DNA from 3 places in the Pseudomonas sp. C9D1 genome. Region 2 is predicted to be linked to each of the others. Evidence: riboswitches for the same ligand, from Rfam matches in the RefSeq annotation. Region 2 holds a riboswitch; each other region holds the start of a gene.

Region 1 (5,298 bases), 3.6 Mb from region 2:
CCCCGCCTGGAAAAGGGTGACGAGGTACTCGTGCAGCATGTGACCCAGGGCTTCAACGCTATGCCGCCGCGCGGCCTGTGCATGGATTGCAGCCCCGAGGACTACAAGGCCGTGATCCACTGGATGGCCAAGTAACGCTGTGCCTGGGTTCGCTCCCGGCGGGCGAACCCATCCACCGCCCTCGTCCCGATGCAGAGACCTGCCCGCCCACACCTGAAGAGCGCCCGCAGTAGCCCAGGCTCCCTGATCGCCTGGATGCTCTACGCCTGCGTCCTGTACAGCGTATTCAGCTGTGGCATCCAGCATGGCCAGGCGGCTGGCCTGCAATTGAGCGGGCTGGAGACACCGTTGTGCAGCGCCGACGGCCAGCCATCTGCCGGTTCAGGCACGAGCCTCCCGCTGCCAGCTGCTTGGCTGGCCTCTTTCACCTGCCCGCTTTGCGCCTCGGTGCCACTCGGCATCGGCCTGCTTCTGGGCCTCTCTTGGCTGTTGCGCGGCGGCCATGCGCCTCACCCACGGCCGCGCCCCCGTCCGGGTGCACCTCCCCGCCATACGTGGCCTCCCGCCAGCCCACGGGCTCCGCCTGCACCCTGCTGAACATCCATTGCGCTACGCCGGGCACTGCAGGTGCTCCGGCGCCCGTTCAGAGAAGCACACAGCCTGCACGCCACCAGACGGCAAAGCCCGGTGCGGGCGGCGGCTGAATAAAAAGCAGAATCAAGGAGTAAGTGGCATGTTGATCAAACGTCTGAGCTACGGCATTTCCCTCGCCTTGTGGGGAACGGCCAGTGCCACCGCAGCCCAGGTCAACCCGATCGAGCTACCCGAGTCGAAGGTGACGGGGAAAGCGGTTATCGATGAAAACGCCGTGGACGCCTTCGCCAGCATGGCGACCCTTGTGGGCGAAGAGCAGATCCGCGACCTCAACGCGCTGGACCTGTCGTCCGCGCTGCGTCGCACGCCCGGGGTGACGGTGTCGCGCTTCAACCCGGTCGGCTCGTTCGGCGGAGCCGAAGGTGGGGCGGTCTACATCCGGGGCATGGGGGCCAGTCGCCCCGGCAGCGAGATCAAGACCTTCATCGACGGCGTTCCCTTCTACATGCCGGTTTGGAACCATCCGCTGCTGGACTTGCTGCCCATCAATGGCATGGAGCGAATCAGCGTCTACAAGGGCCCGCAACCGCAGAACTTCGGCAACACCTTCGCCGCCATAGACCTGACGCCACGCGCGGCCGCAGCGGGTGACCACCAGAACGGCACACTCCAATTGACCGGAGGCAGCTTCCGCACGTTCACCGAGCAGGCCAGCCTGACCGGGCGCAGCGGCGCACTGGGCTACAGCCTGGCGCAAGGCACCGCCCGCTCGGACGGTGACCGTGCCGATGGCGACGGCCGCCTGAACAACGGCCTCGCCAACTTCAGCTACCAGCTCGATGACAACTGGTCGGTGGCGCTGCTCGCCTTGCACGCGGACAACCGTGCCTCCGACCCCGGCCAACAAGGGCGGCCCGACACCAGGAGCGGCGAGTTCAATACCCGTGGCAGCCTGGTATCGATGACGCTCGCTCACGAACACGAGCAGTCCCGAGGCAGCCTCAAGCTCTATTACAACGAAGGTCGCGGCAGCGCCCTCGACCAGACCGGACTCGACGGCGACACCATCACCGACTTCAGCATGCAGGGCCTGCGCTGGTCCGAAAACCTGATGCCCTGGAATGGCGGCGAGATCGCAATGGGGCTGGATATAGACCAGATGGAAGGCCAGGTGGCCTTCAAGCGCTTGGCGCCGGCTCCCCGTGACGACTTCGATACGCCCACCTTGCGACTCATCTCCCCGCACCTGGGGCTCAGCCAGGCGATCGAACTGAACCCGGACTGGACGCTCACGCCTTCGGCCGGCATCCGTGGCTATGACCACAACGTCTACAAGAGCGAAACGGCACCCCATGCCGGACTGCTGCTTTCCACCCAGGACCTCGAGTTCCGGGCGAACCTGTCCAGGGGCGTCAACTACCCCGGCCTGGAAACCTCCGTTCTCTCGCACCTGATTCCAGCCCTGGGTGAAAGCTGGCGTGAGCTGGAGCCGGAGCGCATGGACCACAGGGAACTGGGGGTCAAGTTCAACCCCACCCAGAGCGCGACCCTCGACCTGGCCGTATTCAAGGACAAGCTGCAGAACCGCTACCTGTTCGCCTTCCCCCCGGCCGTGACCCAACCCGCCTACGTGAACCTGGGCGACTACGAGATAAAGGGCGCCGAAGCCTCCTGGCAGCAGAGCTGGAACGAGAGCTGGAGCAGCTTCCTCGGCTTCACCTGGCTCGACCCCAGCCTGCGCAACCTGCCTTACGCGCCGCGACGCTCCTTCTCGCTGGGAACCACCTACACGACCGGCCCCTGGCGCCTGAGCGCAGACGCGCAGTACCAGAGCAGGATGTATGTGCTGCAACAGGAGCGGGTCGAGGGCGCGAGCAACTTCGAGCAAGTGGACAGCTTCACCGTGGTCAACCTGCGCCTGGGCTATGCCCTGCCCGAGCTCGGCGAGGAGGGCGAGGTGTTCCTGGCCGTCGAGAACCTGTTCGACCGTGACTACGCGTACCGCACCGGCTACCCCATGCCCGGCACCTCAGCCCAGGTGGGCGTGAGGATGGGCTTCTGAAATTTCACGACCTGGCTCATCGAGGAGACAAGCTTATGAAGTGGACAAGACACCTGATCGTGCTCTGGGCGCTCACCGGCGGCTACGCACTGGCCGACAGCCAAGCGGACCGACAAGCCATCGAGCACCTGATGAAACACACCTGGGAGCGCCCGGAGGCGGCATTGGACGTCGGCCCGGTGACCCTGGAAGGCGACTACGCCATAGCGGGCTGGACGCAAGCGGAACGAGGTGGGCGCGCCCTGCTCACACGCGTGCAGGATCACTGGAAAGTGGTGCTGTGCGCGGGCGACGGACTGCTCGACGAAGCGACCCTGAAGGATGCCGGGCTGGCCCAGCGAGAAGCGAGCGACCTATTGCGAGCCGTACGCACGGCGGAGTCGGTGATAGCGCCGGAACGGGTCCGGCAGTTCTCGCGCTTCAAGGGCATCGTGCGCGTGGATGCTCACGCCGGGCACGGTGACCCGCAACACTGACCTGGGGCCGGGTGCATGCGAGGACATGCACCCGGCTTGCACTCAAGCAGCCGCGTGGTGCAAACGCACGTTGAACAGCGGGCCTTTGCTGTAGCGCGACAGCGCCTTGGCCAGAGCCAGCACGCCCAGGTCGATCAGGGGCTCCACCAGGATCACACTCATGTAGGCGATGCCGAAGGTGCCGACGGAGGCCAGGGTCTCGCTGGAAAAACCATGCCCGTAGAAGGCCCAGAACCCGACCCAGGCGACGATGCCGCCCTGATAGGCGGTGGACAGCGCCAAGGCCTGGGTGTAGCGCGTTTCCACATAGGGCGTAGCAGACGGAATGAGACGGTTCGCCAGCAGGCTGATGCCCCACAGCGGCACCAGCAGGGTGGTGACGTTCATGCCGTACTGGGGCAGGTCGAAGGGCGCGAAGAACAGGCCCTGGATGAGCAGCCCGGCAGCCAGCCCGACCGCCGCCGCCCCCGCACCGAACATCAGCAGCAAGGTCGAGCCGAGAATCAGGTGGACCTCGGAGACGCCCACCGCGTGGTGCGGCAGCACCTCGAAGAAGCAGAACACCAGGGCTGTGGTGATCAAACTGCGCAGCGCCAGCGCGGTCACACCGCCGTTGCGGCGGATGCTGTCGACGGCCATCTTGGCCGTCAGGCCAAAAGCCGCTACTGCCGTGCCATAACTGAGGAAGATCTTCGCGCCTTCTACGACGCCAGGTTCGATATGCATGGGTGGTGCTCCGTGCCGCGCCCACCGCGCGACGATAGGGATGACTAAGGGGGCCGGGCTTTCGCCCGCTTGCTGATGGCAGGTCTCCTGGCTCGCAGTTCACCGCTCAACCCACCTTCCCAGCCGTCGCCAGTGGTACATCGGGCATCGCGCTCTGCTCACAGTTGCGGGGGCAGCCATGGCTTGGGCATCTCGCCGACCATGTTCCCTCTTAGTTCCGGGGCACCCGGAAAACCATCGGCGGAAATGGTACCGATTCCCGCCACGGCGGCATAGAAATCCTTGAACCCCGATCACCGGGGGTGCGACAGCTCGCCACAGGGTCATCACGCCCCGGGCCTGAGGCGGTCGCTCGGGACGAGCGGCACGGCGGCCTGCGGTGGAACGTCGCAGTTAAGCCCCGGCGCCGGCCTTGCTAGTTTCCCGTCCCGGGCTGACCAATCCCATGGATCGGCAGCCCGACCGCATGCGGGCACCCCTCGGGTGCCCGGCCACCATCCAGGGATCGGATACCTCGAGGCGCTCAAGGAACGCCGCCGTTCCCGGATCAACCGGTGCACCCGCAAGGGCGCCCGAGAGTCTGCGAGAGAAGGGAAAAGGCATGGTTGTCTCTGCATCGTTTCGTCCCCTGTGGTTGCGCCGCACGCTGTCCATGGGGCCTGCCACGGCCTGGCCATTGCTGCTGGCGGCATGCGGGCAACTCCAGGCCGAGGAGCGCCCCACGCTGGTGCTCGACAGCACCACGGTCACCGCCACACGTAGCGCCAACAGCAGCTTCGCCCTGCCCGCCTCGGTCTCCACGGTCGACCGCGAGAACCTCGACGACGCCCAGGCGGACACCCTCTCCCGCGTACTGCGCAGCCTGCCCAACGTGAACGTCGGCGGCGGCCCGCGCCCGGCTTCGCAGAGCCCTGCCATCCGTGGCCTGCAAGGGCCGCGCATCATCCTCAGCGTGGATGGCGCCCGGCGTAACAACGAAGGCGGCGTGAACAGCCCCCTGCTGCTCGACCCGGATTTCATCCGCCAGATCGACGTGGTGCGCGGCCCGATGTCGGCCGCCTACGGGAGCGGCGGGCTGGGTGGCGTAATGGCATTCGAGACACTGGCGGCGGAAGACTTCGTCGCCCCCGGGCAAACCTTCGGTGGCCGCGCCAAAGTGAGCTATCGCAGCGGCGACGAATCCGCCTCCACCAACCTCACCGCTGCGGCCTTGAACGACCAGGGCGATGTGCTCGCCAGCGCCACCTACCGCGACTACGGCACCATTCACACTGCCAAGGGCGGTACGGATGCCGAATACCCCAACGATGGCGACCTCACCGCCAGCCTGTTCAAGGCGGGGCTCAACCTGGGGGACCTGAACCGCCTGGAGCTGGGCCGGCAGACCTTCGACGACGACTTCACCGGCCCCACCAACCCCGGCGGCAACCTGCTTTTCCC
Region 2 (5,298 bases):
CCAGCTCCGCCAGGGATTCGCCCTCGGGCATCCGCGTGCGGGTGGCGAAGCGGGTGAGGATCAGCGTCTGGGAAATATCCGGCAGGGTCAGCTCGGTGCCGAGCAACGCGGCGCAGGCGGCGGTGGCGGTGACGCCGGGCACCACCTCATAGGGAATGCCCAGCGCGCGCAGGTGGCGGATCTGCTCGCCGATGGCGCCATAAAGCGAGGGGTCGCCGGAATGCACCCGGGCCACGTCCTGGCCACGCCCGTGGGCCTCGGCCAACAGGGCGACTATCGCCTCCAGGTGCAGCTCGGCGGTGTTCACCACCCGCTCGGCGCTATGCCCATCCAGCACCGCTTCCGGCACCAGGGAACCGGCGTAGAGGATCACCGGGCAACTGCGGATCAACCGCTGGCCCTTGACCGTGATGAGCTCCGGATCGCCGGGGCCGGCGCCGATGAAATAGACCGTCATGGGGTATCCACATCCTCAAGGGTGCAGGCCAGCGCACAGGTGGCGTTGGCACTGCGGCGTTTCTCCACCAGCAACCGCGCCGGGCGGCCGGCCAGGGCTTCGGCCTGTACCAGCGCGGCGGCTTCGGCGATGCCGGGGCTGCCGGTTTCCCGCAGGGCGATGGCCGACAGGCCGGACAGGCGCCCCTCGCAGGCCGCCAGCTGCGCCGCCGGCAACAGCGCCAGGGGCAAGCGAAGGGTCAGCGCCAGCGCCTGCAACCCCGGCTCATCGGCCTTGCTGTCGACACTGGCCAGGGCGCTGAGATCGCCGGGTACAAGTTCGTACTCGGCCAGGGCAGCGTCGAGCAGCGCGCGCAGCTCCTGCTCCGAGCAGCCGCGCCGGCAACCGAGGCCGGCCACCAGGGTCATCGCCCGGCCTCACAAAACAAAACCCCGCGAAGGGCTGGGCCCTGCGCGGGGTCGATCGGCAGCGAAGCCCGGCTCACGCCAGGTCTTGGCTCGCGGAGCGCTGGTACAGCCAGGCAGCGGCCCAACCCAGGGCGCCCCAGAACAGCGCGTTGGTCACCAGCGAGGCGGCGATGAACTCGTGCTCCAGCGCTTCCGGCGCCAGGCTCGCATGCACTTCAGGCTGCGGTGCGCCGACCACATGGGGGATCACCAGCAGCGCCAGGCCGACGATGCGCAGGACCCAGTTGCGGCCGAAGGCGATCAGCGCCAGGCCAGCGGCAGTGGAGGCGGCGGTGCCGATCCACCAGACCTGGCGCTGGGCCAGGTCGGCGGCTGCGGTACCCGGCAGCTCCGGCGGCAGGCCGAGGGACGGCGCCAGGGCGAAGGTGGCGAAACCGGCCAGGCCCCAGAGCAGGCCCTGCCAGGCGCGGGTCGGGCCGCGCAGGCTGAACAGCGCGGCCAGCAGCAGGGCGAAGCCGACGGCCACCACCAGGTTGGCGCCACCGGTGGACAGGGTGCGCTGCCAGCCGTCGGCGGGAGCCCAGGCTTCGGCGTCGTGTTCATGGGCGGGCGCGCCGGCGGCGTGCTCGTGGGCGTGTTCGGTCTGCTCGGCCGGTGCCGAGTTCTCGAAGGTTTCCGCATGGAGAATCAGCGGGGTGACCCACAGGCTTTGCAGCAGGGTCAGCACGATGGCGGCGAAGAGACCGGCGAACCCGGCGGTCTGGGCGATGCGCTTGGTCACGGTTGCGCCCTCAGTGGCAGGGGAAGGCGGAGCTGTGACGGGTATCGTGGGCAGCGTTGTGCACCGCCTCGATGTGCGAGAAGCCGGCGAAGTACACCAGCGACAGGCCCAGGAGGCTGGCACCGATGGCGATGGCCAGGCGTTTGGACAGGGGGACGGCGGCGGCCGAATGGCTCAGTGTGCTGCTGGACATGGTGCTTCCTCTGCGATGCGGGTGAGTCGGCAAGAGGAACGCGTGCGAAGAAAGCGGCCGCGCGGGGACCGCATTTCCGGCGTGCGCCCGCCCACCGCGGGTTGCCAAAAAAGTGATCAGGCCGGTCTCCGGGCTTGCGACGCCAGCCATGGCTGGTCGGGTTTGCCTTCCCATGTCCGCCGGACACAGTGGCTTACAGATCCCTACGTGCGCTTACCGTTGCGGGGGCAGCGTCGGACTCGCCCTGGGGCACACCGACTTCCCGTTTCACCTCGCGCGCGACGGCGCGAGACACCTGAAAAAACCGCACAAGAACATCACGAGTCCGACTGGCCGTCAACCGCCGCGATTGACCGCCGCCCCCGCCCTGCGTAGCCTTCGGCCCTTCGAGGTTCCGCGGCCGTGCGCCGCGGCTAAGAGGGAACACGGCCAAGCCGTGGCTGCCCCCGCAACTGTGAACAGCTGAGGTCCTATCCACAGCCACTGCCCATCGGGCGGGAAGGCGGAAGGACGGCGCATCGCGCCAGGCTGTGAGCCAGGAGACCTGCCTCGGCGAATTTCCATACAACCGGGCGGGGTGATCCGGTGGCGAATCGGGCCCTCCGTGCCCTCGTCCCGCGCGCCCGCCGATCCGATCGACTCCCAGCAAAGGGCTGCCGCGCATGAAAACCCTGGCCAAACTCCCCGTCACCATCGTCACCGGCTTCCTCGGTGCCGGTAAGACCACCCTGCTCCGCCACATGCTCGACAACGCCGAGGGCCGCCGCATCGCGGTGATCGTCAACGAGTTCGGCGAGCTGGGCATCGACGGCGAAATCCTCAAGCAATGCTCCATCGGCTGCAGCGAGGAAGAGGCCGTGGGCCGCGTCTTCGAGCTGGCCAACGGCTGCCTGTGCTGCACCGTGCAGGAAGAGTTCTTCCCGGTGATGCGCGAGCTGGTGGCACGCCGTGGCGACCTCGACCAAATCCTCATCGAGACCTCCGGCCTGGCCCTGCCCAAGCCCCTGGTGCAAGCCTTCCAGTGGCCGGAGATCCGCAGTGCCTGCACCGTGGACGCGGTGATCACCGTGGTCGACAGCCCAGCCGTGGCCGCCGGCACCTTCGCCGCCCACCCCGAGCAGGTGGACGAGCAGCGCAAGCAGGACCCGAACCTCGACCACGAGTCGCCCCTGCACGAACTCTTCGAAGACCAGTTGGCCAGCGCCGACCTGGTGATCCTCAACAAGGCCGACCTGCTCGATGCCGACGCCCTGGCCGCCGTGCGCGCCGAGGTGGCCGAGGAGCTACCGCCGGCGGTGAAGATCGTCGAAGCCAGCGCCGGCAAGCTGCCGCTCTCCGTGCTGCTGGGCCTGAACGCCGAGGCCGAGGCGCACATCGACAGCCGCGCCACCCACCACGACCACGAAGGGCACGAGGACCACGACCACGACGAGTTCGACTCCTTCCACGTCGACCTGCCGGAAGTGGAGGAAGCCGCCCTGCTGGCCGCCCTCGGCCAACTGGTGGAGCGCCACGACGTGCTGCGCATCAAGGGCTTCGCCGCCATCCCCGGCAAGCCCATGCGCCTGCTGGTACAGGGCGTCGGCAAGCGCTTCGACAAACACTTCGACCGCAAGTGGCTGGCCGACGAAACCCGCGCCACCCGCCTGGTGGTGATCGGCCAGGAGCTGGACCCGGCCACCATCGCCAACGAACTGCGCACCGCCCTGGCGTAACCGCCGAACCGGTTCCTCTCCCCCGGGAGAGGGCCGCTCCACCGAGCCAAGGCCCGAGCCATGCACTTGCTGCGCACCCAACCTGGCGGCTTCGTCCCCGACGACGGCATCGCCCACCTGGCCCAGACGCCCGCCGAGCTGGTGATCCTCTGCAGCGGTGATTCGCACCTGGCGCTGCTGGCCGAGGCCGCCCGCGAGCTGCCGGCGGACTACCCCAGCCTGCGCCTGGCCAACCCCATGCAGCTGCAGAACCACGCCTCGGTGGACCTTTACGTCGACGAGGTGCTGCAGCACGCCAAGGTCATCCTTATCTCCGTGCATGGCGGCGTCGGCTACTGGCGCTACGGCATCGAGCAACTGGTGGCCCTGGCCGAGCGCGGCACGCAGCTGATCCTGGTGCCCGGCGACGACCGCCCCGACCCGGAACTGGCCCGCCTGTGCAACGTCCCGGAAGAAGACGCCGAGCGCTGCTGGCAGTACCTGCGCCAAGGCGGCCTGGACAACGCCCGCCAGCTGTTCGCCAGCCTCGCCAGCCGCTGCCTGGGCCGCGACTACCCCTGGCAGGCACCCAGCGCCCTGCCCCGCGTTGCCGTGCATCACCCGCACCAGCGCCCCGCTCATCTCGACCACTGGCGCGCCGACTGGCGGGAGGGCCAGCCGGTGGCAGCCCTACTGTTCTATCGCACCCACCTGCAGGCGGCGAACACCGCCTTCATCGACGCCTTCTGCGAGCGCCTCGCCGCCGTCGGCATCAACCCGCTGCCCATCGCGGTGGCCAGCCTCAAGGAAGCCGAGTGCCTGGCCGTGGTCGAGGACTGGCTGGACGCCGTCGACGCCGAGCTGATCATCAACACCACCGGCTTCGCCCAATCCAACCCCGACTCACCCGGCCAGCGTCCCTTCCGCCGCGACGTGCCGGTGCTGCAGGCCATCTGCTCGCTGGACAACCAGCCGCTCTGGGAAGAGAACCCGCAAGGCCTCGGCCCGCGCGACCTGGCCATGCACATCGCCCTGCCGGAGCTGGACGGGCGCATCATCACCCGCCCCATCAGCTTCAAGGGTCTGGCCTGGCGCAGCGAGCGCAGCCAGAGCGACGTGGTGTGCTACCTGCCCCACCTCGAACGCATGGATTTCGTCGCCGAACTGGCGCGCCGCTGGCTGCTGCTGGGGCGCAAGGCCAACGCCGACAAGCGCGTGGCGCTGATCCTCGCCAACTACCCCACCCGCGACGGCCGCATTGGCAACGGCGTGGGCCTGGACACCCCGGCCGCCGCGCTGAACATCCTCCGCGCCCTGGAGGCCGAGGGTTACCCCCTGGCCGGCCTGCCGGAGAGCGGCACGGCACTTATCCACAGCCTGCTGGGCGGCGTCAGCAACGACCTCGACAGCCTCGACGCACGCCCCTGCGCCCAGAGCCTGGCGCTGGACGCCTACCTGGCCTGCTTCGCCCGCCTGCCCGAAGCCAACCAGCGGGCGGTGACGGAGCGCTGGGGCGAACCGCAGCAGGACCCGATGTTCCGCGCCGGGCGCATGATGATCGCCGGCCTGCGCTTCGGCCTGGCCTTCGTCGGCATCCAGCCGGCACGCGGCTACCAGCTGGACCCGGCGGCCATCTACCACGACGCCGCACTGGTGCCACCCCACGGCTACCTGGCCTTCTACTTCTGGCTGCGCGAGGTGTTCGGCGCCGACGCGCTGGTGCACGTCGGCAAGCACGGCAACCTGGAATGGCTTCCGGGCAAGGG
Region 3 (5,298 bases), 3.2 Mb from region 2:
ACGGCGTAGCGGCGGTCCAGCAGGTTGTTCAGCTCCAGGCCCAGGCGCGTGTCGGGCAGCACCTGCCAGCCGAGGTTGGCGTCGAGCACGGTGTAGCCCGGCACCTTCACGGTGTTGGCGGCGTCGGCATAGCGGGCATCGACGTAGCGCGCGCCGATGCCGGCGTCCAGGTCACGGCCCAGCTGCTTGCTCAGCCACAGGTTGGCGGTGCGTCGCGGCACGTCGGTGGGGCTGTTGCCGGAACGGGAGATCAGCTGGCCACCGGCGGACTCGTTGAAGTCGTCGTACTCGGCGCGCACCACGGCGGCGTTGGCCGAAACGTGCCAGCCCTGCTCCAGCGCCAGCTCCAGGGTGGCTTCCAGGCCATCGGAGGATTGCTGGCCGATCTGCTGGGTGGGCCGGGTCACCGACTCGCGGGAGAGCAGCTTCTTCTTGACGATGTTGTAGGCGGCCAGGGTCCATTCGCCGCGCCCGTCCCAGAACTGCTGCTTGAGGCCGAACTCGGTCTGCTTGGACTCGGTGAGGTCCATCTTCTGCTGGGTGGGGCTGAGGGTGATGAGGTTGCTCACCCCGTCCTCGCTGGTGGAGTACTGGCCATAGAAGGACAGCTGCGGCGTGGCGGCGAACACCAGGCCGGCGCGCCAGTTGCCGCCGGAGAGGCTGCGGTCGCTGCGGGTGTTCGCGCGCAGGTCGTTGCGGTCGATGTGGTTCTGGTCGCGGCGGATGCCGGTGACCAGGGACCAGCGCTCGTCGAACTGGGTGCGGTTCTCGGCGAACAGGGCGACGGTGCGGGTTTCGCTGCGCGAGTGCGGGCCGTAGGCCGAGGCGCTCTGGTAGTAGCCGGGCGTGGGGTTCCACGGGTCGACGTAGTTGCCGCCCACATCGATGTAGGGCGAGTTGTTCAGCAGGTTGAAGCGGATGCGGTTGAACTCGGCGCCCACCAGGGTGCGGCTGCTGAGGCCGAACAGCGAGTGGTCGAAGGTGAAGGTCTGGCGGTCGCCGATCTGCTCCTGCTCGTGCTTGATGCGCAGGTTCTCGGCGCGCTCCAGCTGGCCCAGGCCGGCGTCCCAGTTGTAGGCCTCGGCGTTGCGCCAGTAGCGGCGGCTCTTGATGTGGTAGAGCTGGTTGCTGGCGCTGATGCCCTCGGCCAGGGTCCAGTCGGTGACGAGCCGGGTCCACTGGTCGTTGTAGTGCTGCTCGGCGTTGTGCAGGTTGTAGTTCTTCTCCTTCAGGCTGTCGCGTAGGTGGCCGTCGATCAGCGGCGTGCCGAAGTAGTTCATCGGCGTGAGGTCGCCCTGGTCATGGGCCAGGGTGAAGGCCAGGTCGTCGCGGGCCTGCCAGCGCAGGGCGGCGCTGAGGCCGAGGTTCTTCGAGTCGCCACGGTCGATCCAGCCGTGGCTGGTTTCGCGGTTGAGGTTGAGGCGGTAGCTGAGGGTGTCGGTGAGCGAGCCGCCGCTGTCCAGTGCCATCTGCTGGCGGTCGTCGGAGCCGTAGCCCAGGCGCAGGCGGTTGCGGATCTCGCCCTCGAAGGGCTTCTTCGGCACCACGTTGATCACCGCGCCGGTGGCGCCTTCGCCGTAGAGTACCGAGGCCGGGCCACGGATCACGTCGATGCGTTCGACCATCCACGGGTCGGTGGGGAAGGTGACGGTGCCCATGCCGGTGTAGAAGCGCGTGCCGTCGTGAAGCTGCATGACCGAGGCGTGGCCGGTGAAGCCCCGGGCCGAGAGCGCGGTGCCGCCGTTGCCGGGGGTGCCAATGTTGCTGATGCCGGGGGAGCGGGTCACGGCGTCCTGTACGGTGGCGTTGTTGCGCCCGCGCACCTCTTCGCCACTGATGCTGCTGGTGCTGGCCGGGGTCTCCAGGGCGGAGAGGCCCAGGCGCGAGCCGGCGGGCAGCGGCGTGTCGAGGCTGATGGGGGCGTCGTCCGCCTGGCCGGTGACGGCGGTGGCGGGCAGGGCCAGGGCGCCGTCTTCGGCGTGCAGGGCGAGGGAGATAGAGAGCGCGAGCAGGCCGAGGGCGGCGCTTGCCGGAGCGTTGGAGCTGAAGGTGCGGGACATGTCGTTCCTATCACGTCAGGAATGAATGGAGCCCGGAGGGAATGCAAAGGCGTGCGCAGGCGCGAGCGCCCAAGCGAAAACCGGCCCGTGCCCGCCCACCGCGGGTTTGCCTATCGATGCTCCAGGCCGGTCTCCGGGCTTGCGAGGATCACGCGGCATTCGCCTTCCCATGCAGGTGCACAGTGGCGTTTCGAATGCAGCGCTCGCTTACCGTTGCGGGGGCAGCGCCGGACTGGTCCTGAGGACGCACCGGCTTCCCGTTTCACCCCACGCACGACGGCGTGGGACACCTGGAACGGCGCGCATATGACCATCCACACGCCCGGGCGTCAACGCCAGTGTGTTGCGGCAGATGGCGGAAACGCCCGTTCCAGAGCCCTGTCGACCTTGCCGGAATGCCTTCTTTTTTGTCATATCAACAATGTTGATTTGAGGGTTGGCGCTCACGTATCGTCCGTCCACGGGCTGCAGGGCGATTCCCTCGCGCTGGCCCTGTGGAGGGCTGCCGGCCCTCCATCCCGCAATCGCTCGCCGACCCCGGCAGAGCCAGGAGCCCTGTGATGACCGATACCCCCAACAGAACCCTGCCTTCGGGCCTGCAACTCCTCCAGGCGGCGATCGCCGGCAAGCTGCCCGCACCCGCCATCGGCGACACCATGGCGATGAAGGCGGTGGGCGTGGAGCCCGGACGCGTCTTCATCGAGGCGCGGCCGGATGCCCGCCACCTCAACCCGGCCAACGCGGTGCACGGCGGTTTCGCCGCCACCTGCCTGGACGGTGCGGCGGCCCTGGCGCTGTTCTCCACTCTGGCTGCCGACACGCCCTATTCGACGGTGGACCTGGGCGTGAAGTACCTGCGCCCGCTCAAGGTCGGCGAGCTGTACAGCGTCGAGGGCTGGCTGGTGGAGCGCACCCGCAGCCTGGCGGTGTGCGACGCCCATATCCGCGACGCGGCCGGCAAGCTCTGCGCCCGCGCCACCACCACCTTCAACGTGCGGGACTGAGCCATGCGCGAACTCATCGTCAAGGGCGCGGGGCGCCTGGCCTGGGAGGAGGCACCGTCACCGGTGCTGGATTCGCCGCTGGCGGCGCTGGTACGGCCCATTGCCTCGGCCTCCTGCGACCTCGATCGGCGCCTGGTGGCCGGGCTGACGCCGTTCAAGCCGCCCTTCGCCCTGGGCCACGAGTGCGTGGCCGAGGTGCTGGAAGTGGGCCCACAGGTGACCACGGTGAAGCGCGGCGACCTGGTCTCGGTGCCCTGGAAGATCGCCTGCGGCACCTGCCGCCAGTGCCTGGCGGGGCGCAGCACGGCCTGCACCGGCGTCGCCCGCCACGCGGCCTATGGCGTGCCGGCCGGCGGCCACTGGGGCGGGCTGTTCTCCGAGGTGGTGCGGGTGCCCTTCGCCGACGCCATGCTGGTGGTGCTGCCGCCGGGGCTGGACCCGGTGGCCGTGGCCAGCGCCAGCGACAACCTCACCGATGCCTGGGTGGCCACCAGCCGCCCGCTGGCGACGCGGGAGGAGGCGAAGGTACTGGTGGTGGGCGGCACCGAGAGCCTGGGCATTCTCGCGGTGCAGATGGCCCGCGCCGCCGGAGCGGCCGAGGTGGATTACCTGGATGGCGACGGCTACCGCGATGACCTCGCCGTGCGCAGCGGCGCCACCTTGCGCAACGGCACCGACGGCGCGCTGAACGAGCGTTACGACCTGGTGGTGTCCGCCACCCGCGACCCGCAGGCCCTGCGCACCGGCCTGCTGGCGCTGGCGCCGGGCGGGCACTGCTCGTGCATCGGCATCATCTTCGAGGACCCGGCCATCCCGCTGTTCGGCATGTACATGCGCGACGTCACCCTCTCGGTAGGCGCCTGCAGCGTGCGCCCGCACATCCCCAGGGTGCTGGAGCTGGTGGAGCAGGGGCATTGCGACCCGCTGCTGGTGAGCCCCAGCGTGGTGCCCTGGGAGGAAGCGACCGAGGCATTGATCCAGCCGCTGGCCAAGTGCATCGTGGTGCGCGAGCGCATCACCACGGCGGGCTGATCAGTCGAGGCGGGCGGCCAGGGATTGCATGACCGAGTGCCAGGCGATCCGGCCGTCCGTGTCGGTGGTGTCCAGTGCGGCGCGGATGACCCGGCGCTCCAGATCGGTGGCGCGGTGCTCCACGTCATGGCCTTCCGCGCTGAGGGAGAGGCGCTTGTAGCGATGCTGTTCCGGGTCGCGCTGCTGGGTCACCAGGGCGCGTTCGAAGAGGTGGGTCAGCGGGCGGTGCAGTGCCTGCTTGCTGACGCCGAGGAGGGCGGCCAGTTCGCCGACGTTGATGCCGTCGACGCGCCGGATGGCGTAGAGGATGCGATGGTGCACGCGCGACAGGCCGAGGGTTTCCAGGTAGGCGTCGGCGTCCACGGTGAGGCCGCGGAAGCCGAAGTGCAGCAACTCCAGCGCGACATCCAGATCGTCCAGGCGTCTGATGTCGGCGGAGTCCAGTTTGATTTTCCTGTCGATGACCATGGGCAGCTCCCGGGCGCGATGGGCGGGGATGCTACCGGCGCCGTCGGTGGTGGTCCAGTTGCAACCACAGCGGATGCCGGCAACCGAGCCGGCCCGCGCACAGGAGGAACTGCGTGATGAAACTGATCTATGCCGGAGCGTCGCCTTTCGCCCGCAAGGTCCGGGTGCTGGCCCTGGAGGCCGGGCTCGCTGCGGGCATCGAGATGCTCGACACCGCCGTGCTGCCGATCAAGGAGAACGCCGAGGTCAACCGCGCCAACCCGCTGGGCAAGATCCCGGTGCTGATCACCGTCGAGGGCGAGGCGCTGTTCGACAGCCGCGTCATCTGCGAATACCTCGATGCCCTGCAGAGCGGCGACGCCTTCTTCCCCCACGGCAGCGAACGCTGGACCTGCCTGACCCGCGCGGCCCTGGCCGACGGCCTGATGGATGCGGCGCTGCTGGTGCGCTACGAGGGCGCCATCCGCCCCGAGGCGTTGCAGTGGCAGGAATGGAAGGACGGCCAACTGGGCAAGATCCACCGCGCGCTGGACGCCCTGGAAGCCATCGCCGGGCAGCTCCAGGGCCCGGTGGACATCGCCCAGATCGCCGTGGGCTGCGCCCTCGGCTACCTCGACTTCCGCTTCGCCGACCTGGGCTGGCGCAATGGCCACCCGGGGCTGGAACGCTTCTTCGCCGCCTTCTCCGAGCGTGAGTCGATGAAGGCGACGGTGCCGGCCTGACACCGCTGCGTA

What was found. Region 2 has a riboswitch for cobalamin ahead of ACXI0U_RS27485 (CbtB domain-containing protein). Riboswitches for the same ligand answer to the same signal wherever they lie in the genome.
Region 1: it holds a riboswitch for cobalamin, as region 2 does, so the genes downstream of both, ACXI0U_RS11285 (energy-coupling factor ABC transporter permease) here and ACXI0U_RS27485 (CbtB domain-containing protein) in region 2, are expected to answer to the same signal.
Region 3: it holds a riboswitch for cobalamin, as region 2 does, so the genes downstream of both, ACXI0U_RS13200 (TonB-dependent receptor) here and ACXI0U_RS27485 (CbtB domain-containing protein) in region 2, are expected to answer to the same signal.

Annotation. Positions count from the first base shown of each region.
Region 1 covers NZ_JBSZIE010000002.1:652,393-657,690, forward strand. The annotation lists gene ACXI0U_RS11265 (c-type cytochrome) at 1-135, shown strand, start outside; gene ACXI0U_RS11270 (DUF2946 family protein) at 256-597, shown strand; gene ACXI0U_RS11275 (TonB-dependent receptor plug domain-containing protein) at 734-2,656, shown strand; gene ACXI0U_RS11280 (copper uptake system-associated protein) at 2,692-3,132, shown strand; gene ACXI0U_RS11285 (energy-coupling factor ABC transporter permease) at 3,175-3,858, opposite strand; cobalamin riboswitch at 3,919-4,112, opposite strand; gene ACXI0U_RS11290 (TonB-dependent hemoglobin/transferrin/lactoferrin family receptor) at 4,460-5,298, shown strand, end outside.
Region 2 covers NZ_JBSZIE010000002.1:4,248,463-4,253,760, reverse strand. The annotation lists gene cobM (precorrin-4 C(11)-methyltransferase) at 1-457, opposite strand, end outside; gene ACXI0U_RS27495 (cobalamin biosynthesis protein) at 454-864, opposite strand; gene ACXI0U_RS27490 (CbtA family protein) at 938-1,645, opposite strand; gene ACXI0U_RS27485 (CbtB domain-containing protein) at 1,656-1,838, opposite strand; cobalamin riboswitch at 1,941-2,152, opposite strand; cobalamin riboswitch at 2,211-2,404, shown strand; gene cobW (cobalamin biosynthesis protein CobW) at 2,501-3,553, shown strand; gene cobN (cobaltochelatase subunit CobN) at 3,614-5,298, shown strand, end outside.
Region 3 covers NZ_JBSZIE010000002.1:1,072,541-1,077,838, reverse strand. The annotation lists gene ACXI0U_RS13200 (TonB-dependent receptor) at 1-2,060, opposite strand, end outside; cobalamin riboswitch at 2,168-2,369, opposite strand; gene ACXI0U_RS13195 (PaaI family thioesterase) at 2,621-3,064, shown strand; gene ACXI0U_RS13190 (zinc-dependent alcohol dehydrogenase) at 3,068-4,096, shown strand; gene ACXI0U_RS13185 (MarR family winged helix-turn-helix transcriptional regulator) at 4,097-4,564, opposite strand; gene ACXI0U_RS13180 (glutathione S-transferase) at 4,681-5,286, shown strand.